One region of the Streptomyces sp. NPDC059679 genome, then DNA from elsewhere that is predicted to be linked to it. Evidence: riboswitches for the same ligand, from Rfam matches in the RefSeq annotation. Region 1 holds a riboswitch; each other region holds the start of a gene.
The links. A riboswitch is a leader RNA that binds a small molecule or an ion and turns the genes downstream of it on or off. The one in region 1 is predicted to bind cyclic di-AMP.

Region 1 (5,222 bases):
AGCTGCGCTTCTGGGTGTAGCCCGCGTCCGTGAACACCTTGATCATCTTGGTGTTGGCGGGCAGCACCTCGGCGGCGAAGCGGCGGATCCCGCGCTCGCGGGCGACGGCGGCGATGTGCTCGAGGAGGGCGGAGGCCACCCCGCGGCCCTGGTGGGCGTCCTGGACGAGGAACGCGACCTCGGCCTCGTCGGCCGGCGCCGTCGAGGGCAGGCCGTGGCCGTCGATCCGGTCGTAGCGGACCGTGGCGATGAACTCGTCCCCGACCGTCGCGGCCAAGCCCACCCGGTCGACGTAGTCGTGGTGCGTGAAGCGGTGCACGTCGCGGTCGGAGAGCCGGGGGTAGGGCGCGAAGAAGCGGTAGTACTTGGACTCGTCCGAGACCCGCTCGTAGAAGCTGACCAGGCGCTGCGCGTCATCGGCTGTGATGGGGCGGATCCGGGCGGTGCCACCGTCGCGGAGCACCACATCGGCCTCCCAGTGGGCCGGGTAGGCGTGGGTGTCGGACGGCTGCCGCATGCGGCCAAGACTACGGCCCGGGCGGACATGGATCCGGACGTCCGAATGGCGGACACCCTTGCGTTACGGGGAGGTGTCGAGGGAAAGTCCATAATCGGACCTGTACGGGCATGGCCGGGCCTACTCGGACACCGTTCCGGACAGACCCAGACACGCACGCCCGTATGATATTGGTCTAGACAACGGCAACCCCGCACCTGAAGGGCAACACCATGGCTGAGCGCCGCGTCAACATCGGCTGGGCCGAGGGCCTGCACGCCCGCCCCGCGTCGATCTTCGTCCGGGCGGCCACCGCCGCCGGCGTCCCCATCACGATCGCCAAGGCGGACGGCACCCCGGTCAACGCCGCTTCCATGCTCGCCGTGCTCGGCCTGGGCGCCCAGGGCGGCGAGGAGGTCGTCCTGGCCTCCGCGTCGGACGACGCGGAGGTCGCGCTCGACCGCCTGGCCAAGCTGGTCGCGGAGGGGCTGGAGGAGCTTCCGGAGACCGTCTGACTGGCTCCGCCCAATAAATTCACACGGCGCGGCCGCGGTGACCCATGACAGGGGACCGCGGCCGCACTGTTTATCCAACGCGATACGAAAACGAATACCGGGCTACGCAATACGGGAACGCGAAATACGCGGCCGCGGAAATCCACGGCCGCGACACACCGGCGGCAATTCTTAGAAGTTGTATACGGGGCCGCTGTTAATTCCGGACGCCCGCCGTGTTTACGGAATGTTTCGAACTCCTCACACGGACGGGGCGACGCAGCCGGTATTCCGACATCGAGCGCTCGGCATGCGCCGCGGCCAGCGCCCGCGCGCGGTCGGCGTCGCCGCGCGCCACCGCGTCGACCAGCGCGCCGTGCTCGTCCCAGGACGCCACGGCCCGCAGCGAGAAGTCGGAGCGCAGGGTGGTGCCCGGGGCGGACGGCCCCGGCCTGTGGGCCGGTTCCACCGCATACACCCAGGCGATCTTGCGCCTCAGCTGCACCAGCAGCCCGGCCAGACTCGGGCTGCCGGATGCCTGGGCCAACGTCTCGTGGAACCAGTCGCCGAGCGGCCTCAGCTCACCCAACTGCCCGCGCCGGGCCCGCTCCTGGCCGAGCCTGACCAGGCCGCGCAACACCTTCAGATGCGCCTCGCTGCGCCGCTGGGCGGCCCGGGCGGCCCCCAGGGGCTCCAGCAGCGCGCGGATGTCCAGCAGGTCGGCGGCCTCCCGCTCGGACGGCTCCGCGACGCATGCTCCCGCGTGTCTGCGGGTGGTCACAAAGCCTTCCGACTCCAGGGTGCGCAGCGCCTCGCGCACGGGCACGCGCGAGACGCCGTAGCGCCGGGCGAGGAATTCCTCGATCAGCCGGCTGCCGGGCGCGAAGGTGCCGGAGACGATGTCGTCGCGGATCGCCGTACACACCGCGTGCGCCGAAATCCGGCGACCGCCCGGCATCTCGGTCGTATCGCCGCTCACTTCCGGTCCCGCATTGTTGAACCTCCGCCTTAATCTCCGCGAAACGCAGCCGATTGACGCGTGTTCAACGACTCTATTCTAAACAGCTGGAATTTCCGATGGGCGCGGAGATTTCATGGATATTTTTGGCCAGGCGGCCGGGCGGCCGGGCAGCCAGATGGCCCGGACGGCCATGCGAGTACGCCGAAGGCCCCGGTCCGCGGGACCGGGGCCTTGGGGACCGGGTTCAGGGGCAGGTGTGCGGCGGCGTGGTCAGAGGTTCACGCCGTGCGAGCGCAGGTAGGCGACGGGGTCGATGTCCGAGCCGTAGTCGGGGCTGGTGCGGGCCTCGAAGTGCAGATGCGGGCCGGTGACGTTGCCCGTGGCGCCGGACAGGCCGATCTGCTGGCCGGGGGTGACCGTCTGGCCGACGGAGACGCCGATGGACGACAGGTGGCCGTACTGGGTGTAGGTGCCGTCGTTCATCTTGATCACGATGTTGTTGCCGTACGCGCCGCCCCAGCCGGCCTCGACGACGGTGCCGGAGCCGACGGAGTGCACCGAGGTGCCGGACGAGGCGTGGAAGTCCACCCCGGTGTGGCTGCCGGACGACCACAGGCCGCTGGACGCCTGGTAGCCGGTGGAGAGATACGAGCCGGTGATCGGCGACACGAACGTGTTCAACCGCTTGCGCTCCGCCTCGCGCGCCGCGCGCTCCTTGGCCTCGCGCTCCTGCTTGGCCTTCTTCGCGGCCGCCTCGGCCTTGCGCTTCGCCTCGGCCGCCTGACGCGCGGCCTCCTTGCGGGCCTGGGCCTCGGCCTGCGCCTTGGCGGCGGCCTCCTCGGCGGCGCTCTGCTGGCTCTCCGCCTGGGCCTGGACCTGGTCGGCGAGCTGGTCGTCCATGGCGACCGCCTGGCGCAGCCCGGTGTCCTCAAAGCCGCGCGGGTCGTCCGACGCCGCGAGGGCGGGGGCGGCGAAGCCGGCGACCACACCGGAGGCGGCCAGCGTGGCTATGCCCGCGAGGTTGGCGTTGGAACGAGTGGTGCGGGGGGCCCGGGTGGGGCGGCGGTGCTTCCCGGCGGTACGGGTGAACGCCATGGTCCGGCGCACTCCTTTCCTTCCTCTCGCCTACCGGGTTAGCTGACGGGTTCGGAGCAGGAAGGTCTCCTACGGGCCCCTCCCCCACGCGGGGAAGGCGTCCGATTCACCCCTGGGAATCACCCGTCCGGCGCCGCGGGCGGCGACGGGCGAGGTTGGTTCCCCGGCTCCCCTGGCTCGCGCCGTACGGGGACTCGGCGATGGTTGCCCGTGCCGCGGATGCGGCGTGTCTCGGGCGGACAACCGAACTGACGCTAAGCGTGATCGCATTCGTTCACCAAACGGTTCCGCTTTTTTGTTGGTTTCCCCACAGACACGATCACCCAGACAAGCAATCTCTGCCACAAAGCGGACGAAACGATCGAGGAAACGACCGACAAAAGGAGACCCGGGCGCCTGAGGCGGCGCCAGGGTCCTTGCGGCGACGGCCCGTTGCTCCCTGGTCGGGTCGGCCCGTCGACCTGTCGATCTGTCAGTTTCTCGGTCTGTTGGCCCGTCAGCCCTGGATGACGCGCACCTCGCCGATGCCGAGCGCCTTGACCGGCTCCTCGATCTGCGAGGCGTCACCGACGAGCACCGTGACCAGCCGGTCGGTCGGGAAGGCGCTCACCACCGCGGCGGTCGCCTCCACCGTGCCGGTCTCCGCGAGGCGCGCGTACAACTGCGCCTGGAAGTCGTCCGGCAGATGCTGCTCGACCTGGTCGGCGAGCGTGCCCGCGACGGCGGCCGCCGTCTCGTACTTCAGCGGGGCCACCCCGACCAGGTTCTGCACGGCGACATCGCGCTCGGCGTCCGTCAGGCCCTCCTCCTTCAGCGTGCCCAGTACCTTCCACAGGTCCTCCAGGGCGGGGCCGGTGACCTCGGTGGCCACCGAGCCGCTGATGGCCAGCATCGCGGCGCCCGTGGCCCCTCCGGAGGCGTCCGGAGCCGCGGAGCGGAGCACCTGGCCGAAGGCGCGCACGCCGTACGTGTAACCCTTCTCCTCGCGCAGCACGCGGTCGAGCCGGGAGGTGAGGGTGCCGCCCAGGCAGTAGGTGCCCAGCACCTGGGCGGGCCAGACCCGGTCGTGGCGGTCGGCGCCGATCCGCCCGATGAGCAGCTGGGTCTGCACCGCGCCCGGCCGGTCGACGATGATCACGCGGCCGGTGTCGTCGGCGGTGATCGGCGGCATGGGGCGGGACTCGGCGGCCCCGCCCGTCCAGGCGCCGAGGGATTCGGCCAGCGCCTTGTCGAGGTCGACACCGGCCAGGTCGCCGACGACCACGGCGGTCGAGGTGGACGGGCGGACATGCGTCTCGTAGAAGGCCCGCACGGCCGCGGCGTCGATGCCCTCGACGGTCTCCTGGGTGCCCTGGCGCGGCCGGGACATCCGGGCCTCGGCCGGGAACAGCTCCTTGGCCAGCGCCATCGAGGCGCGCCGCGCCGGGTTGGCCAACTCGTGCGGGATCTCGTCCAGGCGGTTGCGGACCAGCCGCTCGACCTCGCCCTCGGGGAAGGCGGGCGCGCGCAGCGCGTCGGCCAGCAGGCCGAGCGCCTTGGGCAGCCGGGAGACGGGGACCTCCAGGGACACCCGGACGCCGGGGTGGTCGGCGTGGGCGTCCAGAGTGGCGCCGCAGCGCTCCAGCTCGGCGGCGAACTCCTCGGCGGTGTGCTTGTCGGTGCCCTCGGACAGGGCGCGGGCCATGATCGTGGCGATGCCGTCGAGCCCGGCCGGCTCGGCGTCCAGCGGGGCGGCGAGGTTGATCTCCACGGCGACGACCTGCTGGCCGGGGCGGTGGCAGCGCAGCACGGTCAGCCCGTTGGACAGCTCGGTGCGCTCGGGTGCCGGGAAGGCCCACGGCCTGGCGGCACCCGCCTGCGGCTGCGGGTGGAAGGTCATGGTGGTGGCGGCGTCGCTCACTGGGCCGACTCCCCTTCTGCGTCGTTGTCGTCGGCTGCTGCGTCGTGGTCGCCGTCGGCGGCGACGCCGGCCTCGGCGTCGGCCTGCTCGGCGCCTTGGACCGGCTCGTAGACCAGCACCGCACGGTTGTCGGGGCGCAGCCTGGCCTGGGCCACGGCCCGCACCTCCTCGGCCGTCACCTGCAGGACGCGCGACACGGCGGTCAGCGCCAGCTGCGGGTCGCCGAACAGCACCGCGTAACGGCACAGCTCGTCGGCGCGGCCGCCGACGGTGGCC
Region 2 (5,222 bases), on a different contig from region 1:
AGGTCAGGTAGTAGAGCGTCGGGAAGGGCGAGCCGTCCTCGAGCCGCGGCGCGGTCTCTACGACGTCCGGATTGCCGCAGGGGCAGCGGTGCGCGACGGCGCGCAGCCCGCGCGGAAGGCGGTTCAGCTGCTCCTTGACGGCGGCGATGTCCGCGTCGGTGGGCGCGGTGGGCTCCGTCTGCGGAGGGGGCGTGTGCATGGGTCGGAAGTTCTCTTCGATCGGTTCGGGGCCGGTCGCCTCCGGCGGCCGGTTCTTCGGTCAGCGCTTCACGCGGCCCGCGGTATCGGCCTTGTCGGCGGCGTCTGCCGCATCAGCGCTGTCAGCCTGGTCAGCGTTGTCTACGGTTCGCCACATGTTGCTGTACCACGGGCGGTCGGCCGCGCCCTGGTCGGCGGAGCGCTCGGTCCGGCCGCTGCCGTCGACCACGCTGTAGCCCGTCTCCCCCGGCTGCGTGAAGTGCAGCCGCTCACGGGCCTGCTGCTGGATGTACGCGGGGTCCTGGAGCCTGGCCTTCTGCTCGCGCAGCCGCTTGACGTCCTCGCGCTCCTTCTGGGCCTGGCGCCGCTGGTCGGAGATGTCCGAGCGCTGCGAGATGTACTGCCGCATCGGGTACGCGAGGGCCACCACGAGCGAGCAGACGACCAGGGCGAGCAGCGCGGCCCGGCCGGTGAGCCGGCTGCGGCGGCGTCGGATGCGGGCGCGGTAGACCCGGGCGGCGGCGTGCTCGCCGAGCGCCCTGAGCCTGGTCGCGGTGGAGAACCGATCCCGATCCGCCGGCACGTCGCCTCCCCGGTCGTGACTTCGCTACGTACGCCGTCCCCGGCCACGGTACGGGACCGTGGCCGGGGACGTGCGTCAGGCTCGGCGGAGCTCAGCCCTTGAGGACCGCGCCCTTGAACCGCGGGAAGGCGGAGCGGCCCGCGTACACCGCCGCGTCGTCGAGGATCTCCTCGATGCGCAGCAGCTGGTTGTACTTGGCCACGCGCTCGGAGCGGGCGGGGGCACCGGTCTTGATCTGGCCGCAGTTGGTGGCGACGGCCAGGTCCGCGATGGTGACGTCCTCGGTCTCGCCGGAGCGGTGCGACATCATGCACTTGAAACCGTTGCGCTGGGCGAGCTCGACGGCGTCCAGGGTCTCGGTCAGCGAGCCGATCTGGTTGACCTTGACCAGCAGCGCGTTCGCGGTGTTGCTCTCGATGCCGCGGGCCAGCCGCTCCGGGTTGGTGACGAACAGGTCGTCGCCGACCAGCTGGACCTTGTCACCGAGCTGGTCGGTGATCGTCTTCCAGCCGTCCCAGTCCTCCTCGTTCAGCGGGTCCTCGATGGAGACCAGCGGGTACGCGTCGACCAGCTCGGCGTAGTACGCGGTCATCTCGGCGGCGCTGCGGGTCTGGCCCTCGAAGGTGTAGGCGCCGTCCTTGTAGAACTCGGAGGCGGCCACGTCGAGCGCCAGCGCGATGTCCTGGCCCGGCTGGTAACCGGCCTTCTTGATCGCCTCGACGATCAGGTCCAGGGCGTCGCGGTTGGAGTTCAGGTTCGGGGCGAAGCCGCCCTCGTCGCCGAGGCCGGTGGACAGGCCCCGCTCCTTCAGCACGGACTTCAGGGTGTGGTAGACCTCGGTGCCCCAGCGCAGCGCCTCGGAGAAGGACTCGGCGCCGATCGGCGCGATCATGAACTCCTGGATGTCCACGTTGGAGTCGGCGTGCGAGCCGCCGTTGAGGATGTTCATCATCGGGACCGGCAGCAGGTGGGCGTTGGGGCCGCCCAGGTACCGGAAGAGCGGGAGGTCGGAGGCCTCGGAGGCGGCGTGCGCGACCGCGAGCGAGACACCGAGGATCGCGTTGGCGCCGAGCGAGGACTTGTCCGGGGTGGCGTCCAGGTCGAACATCGCCTGGTCGATCAGGCGCTGCTCGGTGGCGTCGTAGCCGACGAGCTCCGGACCGATCTGCTCGATGACGGCCAGGACGGCCTTCTCGACGCCCTTGCCGCCGTAACGGCTCTTGTCGCCGTCGCGGAGCTCAAGGGCCTCGAAGGCACCGGTCGAGGCACCGGAAGGCACGGCGGCACGGCCGGTGCTGCCGTCGTCGAGGCCGACCTCGACCTCGACCGTGGGGTTGCCTCGCGAGTCGAGGATCTCGCGAGCTACGACGACGTCGATGGACGACACGAGGATCTCCTTCATATGGGTCTGTCTCTGCGGCACGAGCCTAACGGGCCCGGAGGGCCCACCCGACGAAGCCCCGGCGGGGCGCGCCTCGCGTGGGGGGCGGCGCACCCGGCCGGGGCCGATTTCGCGGGGTGCCGGGATGGGGGGAAGCCCGGCAGCCGGGGTGGGGGGAGGCCCGGCGGGATGGGTCAGGAGAGGTGGAGTTGCTGGCCCGGGAAGATGAGGTTGGCGTCCTCGACGATGTCCTTGTTCAGCTCGAAGAGCTTCTTCCAGCCGCCGTCGACGTGGTGCGCATCGGCGATCTTGGAGAGGGTGTCGCCGGACTTGACCTTGTACTCGCCGTCGCCCTTCTTGATCGCGTGGCGGGCGTGCCCGCGCCCGGCGTGCTCGCTCTCCTCGCGGGGCTGCGCCTTCGGCTTGGCGGGCTGCGCGGGCTTGGCCGTCTCGGCCGGCTGGGCGGGCTTGGCGGCCGGCTTCGAGGGCTGGGTGGTGGAGGTGGAAGGCGTCGGGGTGCCGGTGGTGGTCAGGCCCGTGCCGCACACCGGCCAGGCGCCCTTGCCCTGTCCGGCCAGGACCTTCTCGGCTATCTGGATCTGCTGGTCCTTGGTGGCCAGGTCGGCGCGGGCCGCGAAGGAGGTGCCGCCGTACGCGGCCCAGGTGGAGTTGGTGAACTGGAGGCCGCCGTAGAAGCCGTTGCCGGTGTTGATCGACCAGTTGCCGCCGGACTCGCACTGCGCGACCGCGTCCCACTGGGCGGTGGTCGCGGCCGAGGCGGAGGTGGCCCCCAGGAGCGGTGCGGCGACGGCCGCACCAGCGACGCCGGCGAGCGCGGCGATGCGGGTGACCTTGGAGGGACGGCGGTGCTTACCCTTGTCGTTACGCATGTTCGTTCCTCACCGACGCCTACGAGGTGAGCTGTCGGGTTCGGACTGTGAGTTGCCCGGCCGGATGCGGCTGACCGCACCCTGGCTTCACCCCGAGCCGAACGGGCCCGTCTCCGGGCCGCCACGGCGCCTACCTTGGTTCCCCCGCTCCTGCCTTCGGCGCAAACGCGTCGGTTTCCCCCCGACCGCCGGCAGGACTCGGCGTGACGATCGACGGTGCCCGCGGTGGCGAGCGGAAAGACGTTAAACACACCTTCCGATGAGGTTCAAACCCCGACATCCCAGCGAATGAGGCCGTATCCGCACCCAGCCATCCCACATCTACGCAGGTGAGGCCGGGTGCGGAAAGATCGGACAGCAGGCGCACGCCGGGCGATGTGACGAGATGTATGTCTCACCGTCGCCAGATCGGGCAATTCACCCCGAACTACCGCTACCTGGCGCTGAGATCGAGACGCTGACCAGGGTGAACAAGGTCCACGTCGATTCCGATGAGGGATTCATCGGCCCCGTAGAGCTCGGACACCCCTCCGTCCACCTTCTGGCCGTCCTGGTCGTCCGTGACGTCTGACGCATCGTCACCGCCGCGCACGCTGTAGTCCTCGCGACCGAGGGGCTGAAGGGGGATCTCGGTGCGCTCCGCGTCGTCGCGCGAGGCGTGGCGGCCCGAGGACCGGGTGTCGTCGCCCGCCGCACCCGCGGAGCCCTGCTCGCGGGCGTCGGGCGCGCCGCGGTGGCGGCCGGTGGGGGAGGCGGCGGAGTCCTCGCCCTTCGCGTCGCGGTCGGAGCGCTCGTCGCCCTTACCGGACGCGGAGCCGTCCTCGTCGCGGGACGTTTCGCCGGAATCGCCGGACTTCCCACCCTTTTCACCGGACTTGTCGTCGGGGGTGGCAGAGGGATCCGACTTACCGGCCTTGTCGGATGTGCCGGAATCTTCCGAACCACCGGAACCATCAGAGCCGTCCGACTGATCGCCCCGGCTGGAGTTATCGGACGATTCACCCGTATCGGAGCCGCCGATCCCCGTCGGCTCCTTCGCCTCTTTGGACTCGGGCGTGCCCTTGCCGTCGGGGTTCACGTCCAGTAGGTCGCCGAGGCCGCCGAGCCCGGCGTCCAGCGCACAGCTCGGCCAGGCGTCCGGGCCGCGGTCGGCGAGGATCGCCTGGGCGATGGCTATCTGCTGGGAGCGGCTGGCGAGGTCGGGGCGCGGGGCGTACTGCTGGCCGCCGTACTTCCTCCACATGTCCAAGGTGATCTGCAGACCGCCATAGAAGCCATTGCCTCCGTTGGCGCTCCACATCCCGCCGCTCTCGCATTCGGCGACGCGGTCCCAGGTCTGGGTGGCGTCCGCGGCCTGGGCGCCGACGGCGCCGAAGAGCGGCATGGCGATGCTCGCACCCGTCACCCCCGCTGCGACCACGATTGCCGGAGCCTGACGGGGGCGGCGGTGTCGACCGTTCCCGGAGCGCATGCGTTCTGCCTCTCGTGTGGCGGCTGAGTCGTCGGTTGAACATAGCGACGCCATCCGATCATCACAAGCAGATGTATCCCAGGTCACGCAGTGATCACGCCGTTGACGTTATGTCACATATGCCGGGCGCCAAGGGCGTTTACCAGGTGATCGGGCCCCAGGTCACCGGCAGTTCGCGCAGCCCGCGCATGATCAGACCGCCGCGTCGGCGGATCTCTTCCGGCTCCACCGCGAGCCGCAGATCGGGCAGACGCCGCAGCAGGGTGCCGATGGCGGTCCGGGCCTCCAGCCGGGCCAGTGGCGCGCCCAGGCAGTAATGGATGCCATGGCCGTATCCGAGGTGCTGGTTGTCGGCGCGGGAGAGATCGAGCACATCGGGTGAGTCGAAGCGCTCGGGGTCGCGGTCGGCGGCGGCGAGCACCACCAGCACCGGTTCACCCGCGGCGATCCGCTGCCCGCCGATCACCACGGGTTCGGTGGCGAACCGCCAGGTCGCGATCTCCACCGGCCCGTCAAAGCGGAGCAGTTCCTCGACACCGGTCGTCAGCAGCCCCTCGTCCCCTTCCTGGGCGGCCCGCCGCAGCCGGTCGCACTGGACGGGGTCGCGCAGCAGCGCATAGGTGCCATTGCCGATCAAATTCACGGTCGTCTCAAAACCCGCAAACAGAAGCACAAAGCACATGGCCGCGGCCTCGTTCT
Region 3 (5,222 bases), on a different contig from region 1:
GGTCGGTCAACGCGCGTAGCAGAAGCATGAGACGGCTGCGCTGGCCCGCCCGTAACTCGGCGATCGCGGACACTCCCCCACCGCCGTGCGCCAACTCCTTGAAGCACACGGTGGACAGTCGGTGGTGGCGGCTCATCGGGGGCGCGGCGGGCGGGCGGCTGCGGTGCGGGGTCGGGAGAGGGGAGGGAGGGCCAGCTGAATAGTCCGCCGGCATGGCCGCCTTTCTTGGTGGGGTGAATGCTGTCGTTCCACGCCGGGATTCCATCAACAGCCGGCTCCCGACGAAGCCGCGTTCGCGAGTGTCGGCGGGCACTGTACGAGATCGAGCAACCGCTGGGTCGCGACAGTGAACTCCTCACTGTCGCCCAGTTCTTCGAGCGTTGTTCCCGAGAGGTCCACCAACTCCGTCTCGACCCCCGTGGCCGCTCGCTCCATGACATCGTCCCCTCTAGACGCTCCGCGCCGGCTCAGGCGAGGCCTCTTCACATGGTGGCCCACCCGATAATGATTGCGGAAGGGCGAAAGGGGCCAGTGGGTGTCGGGCCCATCAAGATTTTGGGACACCCGGGGGCGTCAGGTGGCCGCGCTTCCCGGCCAATTCATTTCCGGCGCGTCCGGTCGGGCACGGGCGGGGGCTGCGGTTCCGCGCCCGGCCGTGGCGCTCCGGGTCAGGGCTGGGAGCCCGGCTCGAGGGCGGTGACTTCGAATACTTCACCGCAGACCTGGAGGGAGCGCGCCGACGTCTTCATGGAGCGGTAGGAGTCCGGCGGGTAGGCGCGAATTTCGGACGCGGTCCGCCAACAGGGCTTGTCGGACAGGCCTTTGTTGAGGGTGTGCAGACTCGCGTAGGCGCTGTCGCCAGGTTTCAGGACGACCGTGGGCCGCGCCGGTCCTCGGCGGGCGGCGGGGTCGCCGATAGCCGTGCCGGGGGTGTCGAGCAGGGAAACGCCCGGAAAGCCCGTCAGCGTGCAACTGGCCTCACCGGTATTGGTGAAGGCCAGGGGAACATAGACATTGCCCGCGCCGATATCCATCCGGCCGACGGACAGTTTCAGCTGATCCCGGGCGCAGATGCGGCGCGCGGCGGGCGGGGCACCGGAGGCACCCTCGGTGGCGACGGACGGCTTGGCCGCGCTCGGCGCCTTCGCGGGGGTCGAGGCCCGGCCGGAGTCATGCGCGCGCCCGCCGGGTTCGGCGGCGCCGGGCCGGCCGGCGCTCGCGGCCGAATGTGACGCACCCGCGGCGCCGGGCGGCGCGGGCGCCCCGGAGTCCTCGTCGGCGCCGCAGGCGGTGACCGCGGCCAGCGCGCCGATGACCAGTACGGATACGGATAAGACCGGCGGTCGACGCCTCGCGGGCGTCCCGCCGTACCGCTGAGCCATGGGCAACCTCCTGTGGGTCGGGCATCCGGCGGCTCGTCAGCCGCCGCGCCGAGTGCCCCGACTTTCCCCGTCCATTCCCCTTCGACTCCTCTTCCCCCGGTCGGCGTCCTTATGTCTGCGGCGGCATTAATCACATAACAGGGGTAATTCGGCATTGCGGATTCCGTGTCACAATCACCCCATCCGCAAAGTGGTGACGCGGATCACAGTTCATCATCACCGTGATCGATTTCCGGACACAGGTCCGTCGAGACCTTGTCGTGACCTAAACCATGTGTTTACTGTGCCGCACCCGGCGCATTCCATGCACGGGTCTCTCCCTCGCCGGAGCGCCGAGTCCTGCCGTGGCGGAGGAGTGACACGACGACCTGTCACGGCAGGAGCGGGGGAACCAGGTAGGCGCCGTGCCGCGCTGTGTCGGGCGGGACGGCTAGGGGTGAAGTCGCGCCACGGTGCCGGGGGCACCGGGAACGGCGCGGCCGGGCAGCTCCCGCCCGAACCCGACAGCTCACCTCGCAGGCGTCAGGAGAGGATGAGCTCAATGGCTGCACGCGGACGTCACCGACGGCCTCGGCCCCGCCGCGTCTCCCGCGCCTCGCTCGCGTTCACCGCGGGCGGCGCCGGCGTGGCACTGCCCCTCATAGGCGTCGGCCAGGCGAACGCCGCCTCCGTCGACACCTGGGACAAGGTGGCGGAGTGTGAGTCCACCGACAACTGGAGCATCAACACCGGGAACGGCTACTACGGCGGCCTCCAGTTCTCACAGTCCACCTGGCAGGCGTACGGCGGGACGTCCTTCGCTCCCCGGGCCGATCTGGCCTCCAAGGACCAGCAGATAGCCATCGCCGAGAAGGTCCTCGACGCCCAGGGCCCCGGCGCCTGGCCGGTCTGCTCGGTCAAGGCGGGGCTGACCCGCGGCGGCCGGCCCGCGGATGTCACCCCCGGCACCGCGAGCGGCCGCGCCCAGACCCAGACCGCCCCCAAGGCCGCCCCCAAAGCGACTCCGAAAGCCACCCCCAAGGCCACTCCCAAGACCGAGTCCGCTCCGGAAGCCGCGCCCAAGGCCACCACCAAGGCCGTCGACCAGAGCGCGGCAGCCACCAGACCCTCCGGCTCCTCGTACACGGTGGTCGGCGGCGACACCCTGTCCCGGATAGCCGACGCACGGGATGTGGACGGCGGCTGGCAGCGGCTCTACGAGGCCAACCGCCGCGTCATCGGCGGCGACCCGGACCTGATCTACCCCGGCCAGAAACTCGCCCTCGACACAAGCCGGTCCCCCGCCACGCAGCCGCGCCAGACCCACCCCCAACCCGAGCGCACGGACCAGGGCAAGCACCGCTCCGAACAGGCCGAACAGGCCAAGCAGCGCGCCGAGCAGGCGGCCAAGCAGCGAGTCGAGCAGGCCAACAAGGCCCGCGAGCGCGCCAAGAAGAAGTCCGGCTCGGCGGCGCACTCGTCCTCCTCGTCGGCATCCTTCACCTCGCCCGTCGCCAGCCACGCCGTCGGCACCGCCTACGGCATCTCCGGCAGCAACTGGTCCAGCGGCCACCACACCGGGGTCGACTTCCCCGTCGCCACCGGCACCCAGGTGCGCGCCGTGGGCTCGGCCGAGGTGGTCGCCGCGGGCTGGGGCGGTGCGTACGGCTACCAGGTCGTGCTGCGCCACCCCGACGGCATGTACAGCCAGTACGCGCACATGTCGGCACTGACCGTCCACGTCGGCCAGACGGTGTCCGCCGGCCAGCAGATCGGCCGGTCCGGGGCGACCGGCAACGTGACCGGACCGCATGTGCACTTCGAGGTGCGCACCGGCCCCGACTACGGCTCGGATGTCAACCCGCTCGCCTATCTCCGGTCCAAGGGCGTCCAGATCTGAGAGGTGTGTGAGCGAAGGGTGCTCTGCCGCGGCGCGGTGCCGCGGCAGACCCGCCCTACATCACCAGATGTGCCTTCGCGTGCGTGACCTCCTCGATGTCACCGCCCGCCTTCGAGATCAGCCGGTGAGCGAGGTTGTTCAGCGCACGCGCCGCCGCGATCTCCTCGCCGACCCGCGGCTGCGCCGGGTCGTCGGGATTCCGGTTGGCCCGGCCCTGTGCCAGGATCTCGGTCCCGTCGTGCATCCTCAGCCGGACGACCGCCTCGGTCAGGGGTCCGAGCTCACGGAACTCCATTTCGATGTCGCATCCCACGATCGTCTCCATCGCGGTCATCACCTCCTGCTTCATTTACCAGGATGCGCCTGACCCGGCATCCCGGTCGACCGGGAGAGCAGCTCCACGACCTCGGCGTCGCTGGTCTGGGAGAAGTCCTCGTACCATTCGCCGACCGCCGAGAACTCCGCGGGGGTGGACAGACACACCACGTCGTCCGCGTCCTGCCGCAGCGCCTCGGCCGCGTCCGGCGGCGCGACCGGGACCGCCAGCACCACCCGGGCCGCGCCCTGGGCCCGGGCGACCCGGCAGGCCGCCCGTGCCGTGGCACCGGTGGCGATCCCGTCGTCCACGACGATCACCGTCCGGCCGCCGACCGCGACCCGCGGCCGGTCGCGCCGGAACCGCCGCGCCTGCCGTGCGAGCTCCTCTTCCTCGGTTCGCTCCACCTCCTCAAGCTCCTCTTTGCGCGCCCGGCTCATCCGTACGATCGCGTCGTGCACCACCCGCACCCCGCCCTCGCCGATGGCGCCGAAGCCCAGCTCACGGTGGAAGGGGACGCCGAGCTTGCGGACGATGATCACGTCCAGGGGCGCCTTCAGCTCCCGCGCCACCTCGAAGGCCACCGGCACCCCGCCCCGCGGCAGCCCGAGCACCACGGGGTCCTCGCCGCTCAGGGGGGACAGCCGGGCCGCCAGCCGCCGCCCGGCGTCCACGCGGTCGACGAAGATCATGACTCACCCCCTACTACAGGGAGACCCCGCTCTTACGACTCCATCCGAAGTTTCCCCCGTCCGCAAACCGGCGGGGACCCGGTCGGCCGCGTCGGCGCGCGCAAGCGGGCCGGGGCGGCCCACCCTGGAAGCATGGAGAACGCCACGGATCCGAGCGAGTCCGGCCATCTCGTCTTCGTGGACGCGTACGACGCGGACACCAGATACCGGCGGGTGTGGCTGCGCGGCCTGGGCTGGGAGCCGCTGAAGCGGGAGGAGTTCGAGCCGCGGCTGCGACGGCTGTTCCCGGACATCGACCTGGACGACCCCGAGCAGGTCCACTGGGTCGACCGGCCGGGCCAGTGGCCGCCCTGGCATCCGGGTGAAGCATGACGGTCCTCGTCGGCACCTCGGGGTGGCAGTACAAGGACTGGCGCGACGTGCTGTATCCGTCCGACTGCCCACAGCGGCTGTGGCTGGAGGAGTACGCGCGGGGGTTCGCCACCGTCGAGTCCAACAACGCCTTCTACCGGCTGCCCACCCGGGAGCAGTTCGCCGCCTGGCGGGAGCGCACCCCCGCCGGGTTTGTGATGGCCCTCAAGGCCAGCCGCTATCTCACCCACATCAAGCGACTCCGCGACCCCGAGGAGCCTGTCGCGCGGCTGATGTCGCACGCCGAGGGCCTGGGCGACCGGCTCGGCCCCGTGCTGCTGCAGCTGCCGCCCACCCTGCGCGTCGACAGCGGGCTGCTGGACACCGCGCTCGGCTGCTTCCCCGCCGGGACGCGGGTGGCCGTCGAGCCCCGCCACGACTCATGGTGGACCGACGAGATCCGGGGGGTGCTGGAGCGCCGGGGCGCGGCGCTGTGCTGGGCGGACGCCGCCTCCCGGCCGGTGACCCCGCTGTGGCGCACGGCCGGGTGGGGCTATGTCCGCTTCCACCACGGGCTGGCCAGGCCCGCGCCGCGCTACAGC

Region 2: it holds a riboswitch for cyclic di-AMP, as region 1 does, so the genes downstream of both, ACFV2X_RS24150 (transglycosylase family protein) here and ACFV2X_RS48745 (M23 family metallopeptidase) in region 1, are expected to answer to the same signal.
Region 3: it holds a riboswitch for cyclic di-AMP, as region 1 does, so the genes downstream of both, ACFV2X_RS08540 (transglycosylase family protein) here and ACFV2X_RS48745 (M23 family metallopeptidase) in region 1, are expected to answer to the same signal.

Annotation. Positions count from the first base shown of each region.
Region 1 covers NZ_JBHWES010000085.1:3,845-9,066, reverse strand. Annotated here, with positions in the region: gene ACFV2X_RS48760 (GNAT family N-acetyltransferase) at 1-517, opposite strand, end outside; gene ACFV2X_RS48755 (HPr family phosphocarrier protein) at 730-1,011, shown strand; gene ACFV2X_RS48750 (GntR family transcriptional regulator) at 1,208-1,948, opposite strand; gene ACFV2X_RS48745 (M23 family metallopeptidase) at 2,222-3,046, opposite strand; cyclic di-AMP (ydaO/yuaA leader) riboswitch at 3,059-3,256, opposite strand; gene ACFV2X_RS48740 (M16 family metallopeptidase) at 3,543-4,925, opposite strand; gene ACFV2X_RS48735 (M16 family metallopeptidase) at 4,943-5,222, opposite strand, start outside.
Region 2 covers NZ_JBHWES010000023.1:40,734-45,955, reverse strand. Annotated here, with positions in the region: gene ACFV2X_RS24165 (DUF501 domain-containing protein) at 1-199, opposite strand, end outside; gene ACFV2X_RS24160 (septum formation initiator family protein) at 260-781, opposite strand; gene eno (phosphopyruvate hydratase) at 873-2,168, opposite strand; gene ACFV2X_RS24150 (transglycosylase family protein) at 2,357-3,052, opposite strand; cyclic di-AMP (ydaO/yuaA leader) riboswitch at 3,054-3,224, opposite strand; gene ACFV2X_RS24145 (transglycosylase family protein) at 3,486-4,472, opposite strand; gene ACFV2X_RS24140 (cytochrome P450) at 4,663-5,222, opposite strand, start outside.
Region 3 covers NZ_JBHWES010000005.1:118,366-123,587, reverse strand. Annotated here, with positions in the region: gene ACFV2X_RS08550 (HEXXH motif domain-containing protein) at 1-136, opposite strand, end outside; gene ACFV2X_RS08545 (DUF4232 domain-containing protein) at 669-1,382, opposite strand; cyclic di-AMP (ydaO/yuaA leader) riboswitch at 1,737-1,918, shown strand; gene ACFV2X_RS08540 (transglycosylase family protein) at 1,924-3,261, shown strand; gene ACFV2X_RS08535 (dsRBD fold-containing protein) at 3,317-3,586, opposite strand; partial or broken gene ACFV2X_RS08530 (phosphoribosyltransferase) at 3,628-4,269, opposite strand; gene ACFV2X_RS08525 (hypothetical protein) at 4,402-4,641, shown strand; gene ACFV2X_RS08520 (DUF72 domain-containing protein) at 4,638-5,222, shown strand, end outside.